DNA from 2 places in the Paenibacillus terrisolis genome. Region 2 is predicted to be linked to the other one. Evidence: riboswitches for the same ligand, from Rfam matches in the RefSeq annotation. Region 2 holds a riboswitch; the other holds the start of a gene.
What was found. Region 2 has a riboswitch for S-adenosylmethionine ahead of ACI48K_RS11810 (methionine ABC transporter ATP-binding protein). Riboswitches for the same ligand answer to the same signal wherever they lie in the genome.

Region 1 (5,688 bases), on a different contig from region 2:
ATCGGTTTGTCGTGGTCACGGCCAAATCAAACCGTTTCAGCGAGCCGCCGATGAAGGTCACAAAACGGGTAGAGGTGCTTTCCGTGCTGTCGGATAAGAAGTCCAGCTCAACATGGGAATGCAGATCATTCATGAATAAGTCCCCCTTAAAATTTGAATCTCTTAATGCCATTATAACCGGAAAACGGGGGGGAACGGGAAAATGATCGATCGAACGCCCTCGTCATGCAGCGGCATACCGCAATTATGCTTACTCTTATTGACAGATTCGGTAAATATGGTATGATAAGGAGTAACAGTATACGTCTGGAGGAAGCACCTCTCTTGCTATTAGGCAGGAGAGGTGTTTTTTTGCGTCTTGCGGCGTTGATCTTTCACTCGTAACTGAAGCAAAGAGGAGGCGAATAGGGCATGAGAGTAGTATTTTTGAACAGTTTGGAGAAAAAGGACGACGATGCGATGATGAAAGACGCTCAAGTCTGGATCGGAGAAGAAGAAGGTGTCTGGCGTATGGGCTGGAATGAATCAACCGGAGAAGGGGAGGAAGAGCATGTCTGGTATGAGGGCGCTTCCTGGTCGGAGATGCTCCACATATATCGTCACCGCCTTGCCGTGAAGCTGGGGGAAGGCTTTCGGCCGGTCATCGAAGGGATCTGGGACGAGAAGGAGGCTCTTCGCGGCAGAGGGATGACCGCTCAGAGGCTCATTTGCTACAGCGAGCTTCATGAGAACGAGCCGGTATATACGGAGCTGAGCGCTTGGCGCAGGAAAAAGGCATCGGCTGAACGAAAAGCCCCTTATCTCATCGGCACCAATCGCTTATTGCGTCTGATCAGTGTTTTTCTGCCCCAGACGGTGGAGGAACTGCTTGAGCTTCCGGGGGTGGGAGAGAACAAAGCGAAGGAATACGGAGCCGAACTGCTTGAAATCACGAAAGCGGCCGAAAGAACCGGCAGCTTCCCGCTGGATTGGGTGGAGCGCGAAATTGACGAGGAAACGTTCCGCTCCTGGCTGTACAAGCAGAAGGAAGTCAAATACCGCAACGAAATGGAGCGATACAGCGCCCGCCGGGCTGTGCTTGAATCGCTTGCGGAGGGCTTGAAGGTGGCTGACATTTGCACCAAAGCCGGTATTGAACGCCGCGAAGCGGTGGAACTGCTCGAGCAGTTGGAGAAAGAAGGCTACAATGTTGACGGACTGCTTGATTCCGAGCTCGAAGAAATGCCGGAAGGCGAGCAATCCGCGGTTTGGGAGGCATACGAAGAGTTAGGCGATACTTTGCTTAAGCCCGTGCTTCAGCGGGTCTACGGTGACGAAGCCGAGAGCGGCGGCACTCTCGACCTGCTGTATGAACGGCTTCGCCTCATTCGCATTCGTTATCGCCGGCACCGTGAAAGCGTGCAGCAAGCGGGGTAACCCCAAAAAGGCGGGCCAGAGGATAATCTTCTGGCCCGCCTTTTCAGATGATAAGGGTCGGGTGCCATGAAGCAATTGCCCGCAAAGTTATGTTCTTCCCCGCTGCGTGTTGGGATGGGGGGAGCGGCGGTATCCTTTTCTGCACCGCACGCAGTGTTTCGTTGCAGGACAGCCAATCGGTCGACCACATGCGGCGTCAGTCCGGCTGCTCTCCAGCGATGTCGAATCATCACCTTAAATGTTAAATAACTGCAAAAGTGCATGTTTTCCATGGAACTTAACGCTGCTTGAATGAATAACTGCAAAAATGCAGTTATTTCAAAGGGATTCACTCCAAATGGCTCTATATCGGTCCCAAAAACTGTACCATTGCAGGTTTTGCTGCTCATGAGTCTTCGGGAGCCAAAAAAACTGCAATTATGCAGTTTTCGCTCATAATCAAAAAGCCGACGCGGAATTTCAATCCGCGTCGGTGTTTACTTACCTTCCCAAAAAGTACGGAGAAGCAGGCAATGGAGAGAAAATTTGAAGCCGCAGAAGCGATAGCGTTCGCCTTTGCCATCCAATTGTAACCCCTCTTGGTGTTAATAAATCATACAATTGGATGGCAACAGCGATCGAAGGCTCAAGTATTTCTCGGAATTGCCAAACGCTTCAACGCACTTTTTCCTTCATATCCAATCCCGCTTGCGGAACAGATAAAACATGCCGGCGCCCAGCGCGATCATAATGCCCAAAACAACGAAATAACCATATTTCGTATGAAGCTCCGGCATATTGTCGAAATTCATGCCATACAGTCCGGTAATCAACGTAAGCGGAATAAATATCGTTGTGATAGCGGTAAACACGCGCATGATTTCGTTGGCCCGGTTGGCGATTGCCGACTGATAAGCTTCTCGTAAGTTGCCGACGAGTTCGCGGAACGTGTCAAAGTTTTCGGAAATCTTAACGGCGTTTTCGTAAATATCGCTAAAGTATTTTTGCAGTTGATCGTCGATCAAACGCAAATCCTTTTTGTTTAAAATGTTGATGACTTCTTTTTGCGGGCCGAGCACCTTTTTCAGCCACAGAATTTCGCTTCGGAGGCCAATGATTTCGCCCAGATGCGAACGTTTGGTATGAATGAGGATATCCTCCTCAAGCTTCTCGATTTTCGCTTCGATCCGGTCGCCGACGCTGAAGTAGTTGTCGACCACAAGGTCGATCAGCAGGTACAAAAACCGGTCGGGTTCGCTGACTTCCTGTTCCCACAGAATGGGCTTTACGGCGCGCAACTCGTTAATTTTTTGCTTCGTAACGGTGATGATATAATGCCGGCCGAGAAAAATATTCAGCGACCGGAGGAAAATTTCTTCGTCGTCATAGCGAATGCTGTTAACTACAATGAAATAGTGGTTGTCATACGTTTCGATTTTCGGACGCTGTTCCTCTTCGGTCAGGCAGTCCTCCACAGCCAGATCATGCAGCTGGAAGATCGGCTGCAGCAGGGCCAAATCGTCCACGTCCGCGTCGATCCAATAGAAGCCCTCCTCCGGGGCAACCGTCGTCAGCTCCAGATCCTCAACCGGTGTGAATACGCCTTCTTGCACGTGACGAATTTTCATAAGCCTTCCCTCCCTTTCCCCGGACCTTAGGATAAGCCGGGTATGCTCTTTGGTTGGAGCACAGGAAAGAGATCAGCTGTTTTTCGGTGACGCCAAAATAAGGCGTTTATTTAAAACACCGGGAAACGAAAGTGCCCGTGACTTGCCGCGAGCTCCCTGCTGATCGTTTTCCTATGCGATTGTCTTGCCAGGGTCAAGCACTGCGGACTCGGGTCGCCTTCCATTCTCGGTTTCACCTCTTTTGGGATGGGTCTTTAAAACACTTGTCTAGTATAACGCTGCAAGCTGAAATGTTTCAACCCAAAAGTATCATATGTAAAGACGAACTTTCATGGTGCAAAAGAAAATGTGATTTTTATCCTAAGTTCTTGACGGAAATGGGTATCATCCATTAAAGTGATTTTAAGAGCCGCGAGGCATTTCGGCTTACTGATTTAAAAAACAACCGAATAAAGCGAAATCTTATCAAGAGCAGGTGGAGGGACTAGCCCGATGAAACCCGGCAACCGGCGATTTTTAATCGCAGCGGTGCTAATTCTTGCAGAAACGTAAAGCCTAAGCGGCTTCATGCTTTCTGACAGATGAGAGAGGCGCATACAGGAAATTTATGATGACCTTTCTCCATACCGAGAAAGGTCTTTCTTGATTTTCAGGGCTTCTTTTCAAGCGATAGGATTGCTTATTACCGTCAAAGGAGTGAAGAATTTATGCCGATTAAAGTTCCGGATCATTTGCCGGCCAAAGAAATCCTGACGAATGAGAATATTTTCGTAATGGATGAGAGTAGAGCCTATCACCAGGATATCCGTCCTTTGCGGATCGCTATTCTTAATCTGATGCCTACCAAGGAGACGACGGAAACGCAAATTTTGCGGCTGCTCGGAAATACGGCGCTGCAGCTCGAAATTGTCCTGCTTCATCCCATTTCCCACACCTCCAAAAATACATCAGCCGAGCACCTGGAGATGTTTTATAAAACCTTCGATGAAATCAGGGATCTCCGCTTTGACGGCATGATTGTCACGGGGGCTCCCGTGGAACAATTGGATTTTGAAGACGTGAATTACTGGGAAGAGCTTAAGGATATCTTCAAATGGAGCAAAACGCATGTGACATCGACGATGCATATTTGTTGGGCTTCCCAAGCAGGTTTGTATTATCACTATGGCGTCCGCAAGATCCCGCTGGCTCAAAAATGCTTCGGCGTATTTTCTCATACCGTGAACAATCCGCATGTAAAACTGGTTCGCGGCTTCGACGAAGTGTTTCAAGTCCCGCATTCCCGCCATACCGACATCGTTCGCGAGGACATTGAAAAGGTGCCGGAGCTGCAAATCCTGGCGGAGTCCGAGCAAGCCGGCGTTTACCTCGTAGCGACGAATGACGGCAAACAGATATTCGTCACCGGCCATTCCGAATATGATCCGTTTTCTTTGAAATGGGAATACGACCGCGACGTGTCAAAAGGACTGGACATCGATCTGCCGGTCAACTACTTCCCGAACGACGACCCGTCCCGGAAGCCATTGTCGACCTGGCGCGGGCACGCAAACTTATTATTTTCCAATTGGCTCAATTACTATGTGTATCAAGAAACGCCGTATGACATCGATCAACTGGCAGAGTTTGTATACGAAATCTAATCATCAATTGAAGATATCCATTGGAGGGATATAAGGTGGCGGAGAAAAAATGGCACATTGAAAGTATTTTGGCGCAAATCGGATCCGTGGAAGAACCGGTGACCGGAGCGGTTAACTACCCGATTTATCAGGCTACCGCTTTTCGGCATCCACAGCTTGGCAAAAGTACCGGTTTCGACTACGCCCGGACGAAAAGCCCGACCCGGAAAGTGCTGGAAGATGCGGCCGCGGCTTTGGAATCGGGGGATGCAGGGTTTGCCTGTAGCTCCGGGATGGCTGCCTTGCAGACGGTATTCACCCTGTTTTCGCAGGGCGACCATCTCATCGTTTCTTTGGATTTATACGGCGGAACTTACCGTTTGATCGAACGGATTTTGTCCAAATACGGCGTTACGGCTTCGTATGTGGATACGAACGATCTCGACGCTTTGGAAAACGTGCGTAAACCAAATACCAAAGCGGTCATTATAGAAACGCCAACCAACCCTTTGATGATGATCACGGATATTGAGGCGGTATCCAGGTGGGCCCGTAAGCACGGACTCCTCACGATTGTGGACAACACGCTGCTAACCCCGTATTTTCAGCGGCCCCTTGAGCTTGGAGCGGACATCGTCGTACATAGCGCGACCAAGTATCTGGGCGGACATAACGACGTGCTGGCCGGCCTGATCGTAACCAAAGGCTCGGAGCTTTCCGCCGAAGTCGGCATTTTGCATAATTCGATCGGAGCGGTGCTGGGGCCAACGGACAGCTACCAGCTTATGCGCGGAATGAAAACGCTGGCCCTGCGCATGGAGCGCCATCAGAGCAATGCGCTGAAGATCGCGGAATATCTGAGGGAGCATCCGCAGGTGGCCGAGGTCTTTTATCCTGCGCTGTCGGAACATCCGGGTTATGAGATTCAAAATAAACAATCGAGCGGAAACACGGGGATTTTCTCGTTCAAAGTGACCGACGCGCGGTATGTAGAGCCGATTCTCCGTCATTTGAAGCTGATCGCTTTTGCGGAAAGCTTAGGC
Region 2 (5,688 bases):
TGCGCTCCCCGTAATTAGGGCGACTTTTCCCAACAATGTCCTTCTCCTCCTCCAATATAGCTTAGTTTCCAGTATAAAAGATTTGGACGATTGTCACAAACGGGAAGTCCACTCCATAAAAAAACTACTCAAGCAAAAGCATTGAGTAATTTCTTGTATTAAGGCGAATGTACCGTTTACATAGAAAAATCCCGCCCCATGCAAGGAGCGGGATTGCTGTACGATACGTCCAGCCGGTTTAGAATACCGGAACCAATGCGCCTTTGTACGTGTCATTGATGAAAGTTCTGACATCGTCCGAAGTCAGCGCTTTGGCCAGCTTTTGGATGGCGTCGGAATCTTTGTTGTCGGGACGGGCAACCAGGATGTTGGTGTAAGGCGAATCTTTATCTTCGATGAACAGAGCGTCTTTGGTCGGATTCAGATTGGCTTCCAGCGCATAGTTCGTGTTGATCAGCGCCAGATCGACTTCGTCCAATTGGCGTGGCAGCATGGCTGCGTCAACTTCGATGATCTTCAGGTTTTTCGGATTTTCCGTAATGTCGGCTTTCGTAGCTTCGATACCGGCATCCGGGTTCAGCGTAAGCAGGCCTTGCTTTTGAAGCAGCAGCAGAGCCCGTCCGCCGTTGGTCGCGTCGTTCGGAATCGCAACTTTTGCACCGTCCGGAATTTCGTCCGCGGATTTGTATTTCTTGGAATAAGCGCCAAACGGTTCAACATGAACGCCTACGACCGAAACAAGGTCGAAATTGTTCTTTTTATTTTGATCGTCGAGATAAGGCTGATGTTGGAAGTAGTTCGCGTCCAGCTCTTTTTCATACAGTTGAACGTTCGGCTGTACATAATCCGTAAATTCCTTGACTTCAAGGTCGATGCCTTCCTCTTTGAGCTTAGGTGCAATGAACCGCAAAATGTCCGCATGCGGCACAGTCGCGCCAACAACCAATTTAACCGGCTTGGCGGTATTTTCCGTCGTTGCCTGATTGTCGTTGCCGGCAGCAGCCGTTGAGTTGCCCTCCGAAGCATTGTTTTTGGCGTTATTGTTTCCGCAAGCGGCAAGCACCAAAATAAGTACGAGAGTTAACAAAGATAATGTCCATTTTTTCATAACAGCATGACCTCCTAAAAGTTTTTTTATAGTGGAGAAAACGAAATGTTCCTGAAGAAGCGAAGCGTTCGCCTTTGTCCCCGAAATTTCCACAACTAAATTTATTCAAGGAATTTGGGGGCAACAGCGATCGAAGGTCATTTCGTATTCGAAGCCCCCTTATTTCCGGGTAAAGCGGATAACCAGCCGGTCACCCAGCATTTGCAGCAGCTGCACGAGCACAACCATAAAAATGACCGAGATAATCATGATTTCCGTCTCGTAGCGGTAGTAGCCGTAGCGGATGGCCAAATCGCCGAGTCCGCCGCCGCCGACCATCCCCGACATCGCCGTATAGGATACCAGTGTAACTACGGTAATCGTCATACCCGCGATTAAGCCGGGCATGGATTCGGGCAGCAGCACCTTGCGGATGACCTGCAAGGAAGAAGCGCCCATCGCTTGGGATGCTTCAATTACGCCGCGATCAACCTCGCGAAGCGCCGTTTCCACGAGCCGGGCGAAGAAAGGCGCGGCGCCAATGACGAGCGGCGGGATCGTGCCTTCCACTCCGGTGGAGACTCCCATAATTGCCCGGGTCACCGGGATCAGCGCAACGATCAGGATGATGAACGGCACGGATCTGAGAATATTCACTATTAGAGATAATAACCTGTAAACCCATCCCAATACCCAGGTATTAGAACGCGAGAATGTGTAAAGCAAGACGCCAAGCGGAAGTCCGATCACAAAAGTGAACAACGCGGCAAATCCAATCATCCGCAGCGTATCCAACGTGGCCTGGCCCATCTCAGCCCAATCGATTCCGGAAAAATCCATTACCTGATCACCTCCACATCAAGATCCCGCGCTTTGAGCAATGCCAGCGTGTTATCGACGTCCGCGTCGGCGCCTTCGAAGGAAACGGTCAACTGGCCGTAAGGAACATCCTTGATCGTAGAAATCGTCCCCTGAAGAATAGCGAAGTTGACTCCGGTTTCCCGTACGACTTGGGATAATACCGATTCATACGTCTTGACACCAAGAAACGTAATTCGCACAAGGTGCTTCCATTCCGGACGCGATACCGACAATGCCTGTGAAAATCCTTCTTCCCCGGATGGATCCCGGTTTATGAATTCCCTAGTGACCTCATGTTTCGGCTTGAGGAACACCTCCGTGACCGGCCCTTGCTCCACAATACCGCCTTGATGAATCACGGCGACGCGGTCGCAGATGCTTTGGATCACGTGCATTTCGTGCGTGATGAGCAAAATCGTCAATTGAAACTTGCGATTGATATCGAGCAGCAGTTTCAGGATGGAATCGGTCGTCTGCGGATCCAGTGCCGAGGTTGCCTCGTCGCAGAGCAGAACATCCGGATCGCTGGCCAGCGCCCGGGCGATGCCGACCCGCTGTTTTTGTCCTCCCGACAACTGGGCGGGAAACTTATGGCGGTGTTCCTCCAGACCGACCAAAGCAAGCAAGCTGTTTACTTTTTCGGCGATAGCCGCCTTCGGTGTTCCGATCAGCGTAAGCGGAAAAGCGATATTGTCGTACACATTGGCCGACGACAGCAGATTAAAGTGCTGGAAAATCATCCCGATCTTGCGCCGCCGCTGCTGCAGCTCTCTTTTGCCAAGCTTCGTCAGCTCGACGCCGCCTACCCAAACTTCGCCCTCAGTGGGACGTTCAAGCAAGTTGATGCAGCGGATAAGCGTGCTTTTTCCGGCCCCGGAGTGACCGATCACCCCGAAGATTTCCCCTTTTTCCACCGTCAGATTCAGCCCGGACAATGCGGTCGTTGACGTCTTTTTGCCGCCGTATGTCTTGGTGAGCTGTTTGAGTTCAATCAATCCGACTAGCCTCCCATGACTCGTAAGAGCCGAATTTTCTGCATTTTTCCAAAAAAATAAAGAGCCCCTTCACAGATTCAAAGGGCTCTCTTTTTGTAAAGACAAAACCTTCTCATCTGCCAAAACCGGCCGCTTCACGCGCACTCGGTTTTGAAGGAATTAGCACCATGTCATTTGTCATGTCCCGCAGGTTATCAAAACCAACGTCATGATCAAATCGGTTGCTGGGCTTCATCGGGCCTTTCCCTCCGCCTCTCTCGATAAGAAAATATGCAGTTATATGAATTTCAATTTCATGATGTTTTTGATATGTTTTAGAGTATAGAAGCTTTCATGGGTTTTGTCAAAGAAAAAAATTGTCATCAACATTTCAGGCTTTGGCAGCTTTGACGATAATTTAATTTGTAAAATGACTGAGCAAATAAAGCAGCGGAGTGAAACGTTCCTTCGATCGCTGTTGCTCAAGACCCGGAAGTTTATATAAGGGAATAAAAGGGCGTTATTGGGGCGATCCCCCTCGTTTGGCATAAAATAGAGGACAGAAAGGGCGCTATTTTCTCGAATCGCCGGGAAATCGCCGCTTTTTGCAACGTTTTCTGGAAAATAAGACCCATTAATTCCCTTATTGCGGAGTAACACGCCGGAATCCGGAAAATAAGGCCCTAAATGGTCGCTATTTTTTGGGGCAGCATTAGCCATGGGGCAGTAAATTAGCCATGGGGCAGTAAATTAGCCATGGGGCACAGTTAGCGATGAGTTACTGTTGGCGATGAACTCCCCCTTGCCATTAAGCAACGGGCCCCTAACCATACAGGTACCGTCGGAAGGCGAACCGCGTTATTTCCCGGTCGATCTACGAGTTTGACTTAACCAGCTTCTTCCAACGCTGATTGGTGTACTGGAACACCGTCAAAAAGGTCTCGCAAACCATATCATACCCATGCTGCAAATCGCGGATATGCCGATCCAAATCCTCCAGTTCGATCGTCCCGAACAGCGCTTGGTGCCGCTGCCACAAGTCATCCTTCATTTCCGAATTCATGTAGTGGATTTCCGTATTCCGGCGGCTGCGCAGAACGCCAAGCGCCTCCCGGTATTTCTCCTTGATGGACACCAGCTTCGAACCCAGATCCGGGTGCACCTTCCAATAAGAAAACTGGCGAAGTACGGTGAAATAGGAGAAACGAGCCTTCACCTTGGAGGTTTTCAGATCGTACAGCTCATTCAGCACCGTCCCGAGTTTATCAAGCGCAGAGAACACCCGAATGAATCCGTCCTTGTAGAAAAAGACATATCTTGCATAGTTCTCCCGTTCAGCCGGATCCATCTTATCGACGGAATCGGTATGCACCTTTTTCCGGAAAAACGCCGCCGCAAACAGACACTGCTCCAGTTCGTCCAAAGACGAAATCAGACCGTGGGTCCATATCTCCAATTTGCGAAAATCATGCGAGGGATCCTGATGCAGCTCCATTTCCTTCTGCAACAGCTTGGCGGTTGTTGCCATCGCTTCCATCGTATCGGCCAGACGGCCATCATTTTGTCTCGGCGGTTCGCCTAGTAAGCTTCGCAGCATATCATCTTCCTCGCTTTATCCAAAGTAAGATTTCCAGCGCTGATCAACCAGCGACGCAATATCTTCCCGCGGGAACAATTCATCCGGATACCCCGGCTTCATCCGGGCGTCGATGACAATCGGCAGACCGTATGCCAGGTGATGCTGACACACATCCGCAGCGGCGTAAATATCGTCGGCCGGATTAAAGCGGGTAAACACCGTCCACAAAAAAGCGGTCTGATCCTTCGTGGCCGCATCGGCATCGTCAGCCAAAATGACCAGCGGCCAAGATGTTCCGCGTTCCCGCAGTCTTCCCAATAATCGCTGCGGCAATTCAGGCTCGTCCTTATAGGAAGCGCCCGAAACGACCAGGCAACCGTCATGGAACGCCCGAATACGGTCGATTTCGGCCAGATCGCCTTCTTCATAAGCCTTCGGCAACTCGCGAACCGGATCCCCAACGCCGATCAGAATCGCCTTGCTGCCATGATTGAGCTTATGCCCTGTATAATCCAGCGTATCATGCGAAGTATTGTTCAGAATGAACAGGTCGGTTTGCGGATTAAAACGCTCCAGCACCGTTTTGAGCAGGAGCCGGAAGTCCGCCAGATCGAGGGGCTTGTCCGTCAGCATCAGGAATTTGGTCAGCGACAGCTGGCCTTCGCCCAAAATCCGGAAAGCGGAAACCAGCGCTTCGCGGGAATAGCTCTCACGGACTACTGCGGAACTAAGCGCATGGAAGCCGCTTTCCGCGTAGGTCCATAACGATTTCACGTTAGGCATGACGATCGGAAAAGCGGGGGACAGCAGCTTTTGCAGAAAATCCCCGAGATAATAGTCCTCTTGACGCGGTTTCCCAACGATCGTCGCCGGGTAAATCGCATCCTTCCGATGCCACATATGATTAACGTGCAGCACCGGAAAATCATGCTGCAGGGAATAATAGCCGAAATGGTCGCCGAACGGGCCTTCCAAACGGCGTTCATGCGGCGGAACCAGCCCGGTGATGGCAAATTCCGATTCTGCCGGAATCCGGTGTCCGCCAAGCGGATTCTCCGCCATCGGGAGCTTTTCACCAAGAATAAAAGAAGCGACCAGCAGCTCCGACAAATGCTCGGGCACCGGTGAAATCGCGGAGGCGATCATTGCGGGAGGGCCGCCGAGAAATACCGATACCGGCAGCGGTT

Region 1: linked by a shared signal. The riboswitch ahead of metA (homoserine O-acetyltransferase MetA) and the one ahead of ACI48K_RS11810 (methionine ABC transporter ATP-binding protein) in region 2 are both predicted to bind S-adenosylmethionine.

What each region holds. Positions count from the first base shown of each region.
Region 1 covers NZ_JBKFGG010000047.1:15,520-21,207, forward strand. Annotated here, with positions in the region: gene ACI48K_RS24020 (DUF3055 domain-containing protein) at 1-133, opposite strand, end outside; gene ACI48K_RS24025 (HRDC domain-containing protein) at 412-1,416, shown strand; gene corA (magnesium/cobalt transporter CorA) at 2,088-3,023, opposite strand; SAM riboswitch class I at 3,483-3,611, shown strand; gene metA (homoserine O-acetyltransferase MetA) at 3,731-4,666, shown strand; gene ACI48K_RS24040 (aminotransferase class I/II-fold pyridoxal phosphate-dependent enzyme) at 4,702-5,688, shown strand, end outside.
Region 2 covers NZ_JBKFGG010000010.1:29,648-35,335, forward strand. Annotated here, with positions in the region: gene ACI48K_RS11795 (SDR family oxidoreductase) at 1-36, opposite strand, end outside; gene ACI48K_RS11800 (MetQ/NlpA family ABC transporter substrate-binding protein) at 239-1,108, opposite strand; gene ACI48K_RS11805 (methionine ABC transporter permease) at 1,268-1,927, opposite strand; gene ACI48K_RS11810 (methionine ABC transporter ATP-binding protein) at 1,927-2,943, opposite strand; SAM riboswitch class I at 3,053-3,210, opposite strand; gene ACI48K_RS11815 (hypothetical protein) at 3,220-3,642, opposite strand; gene ACI48K_RS11820 (Cthe_2314 family HEPN domain-containing protein) at 3,797-4,519, opposite strand; gene ACI48K_RS11825 (UbiD family decarboxylase) at 4,535-5,688, opposite strand, start outside.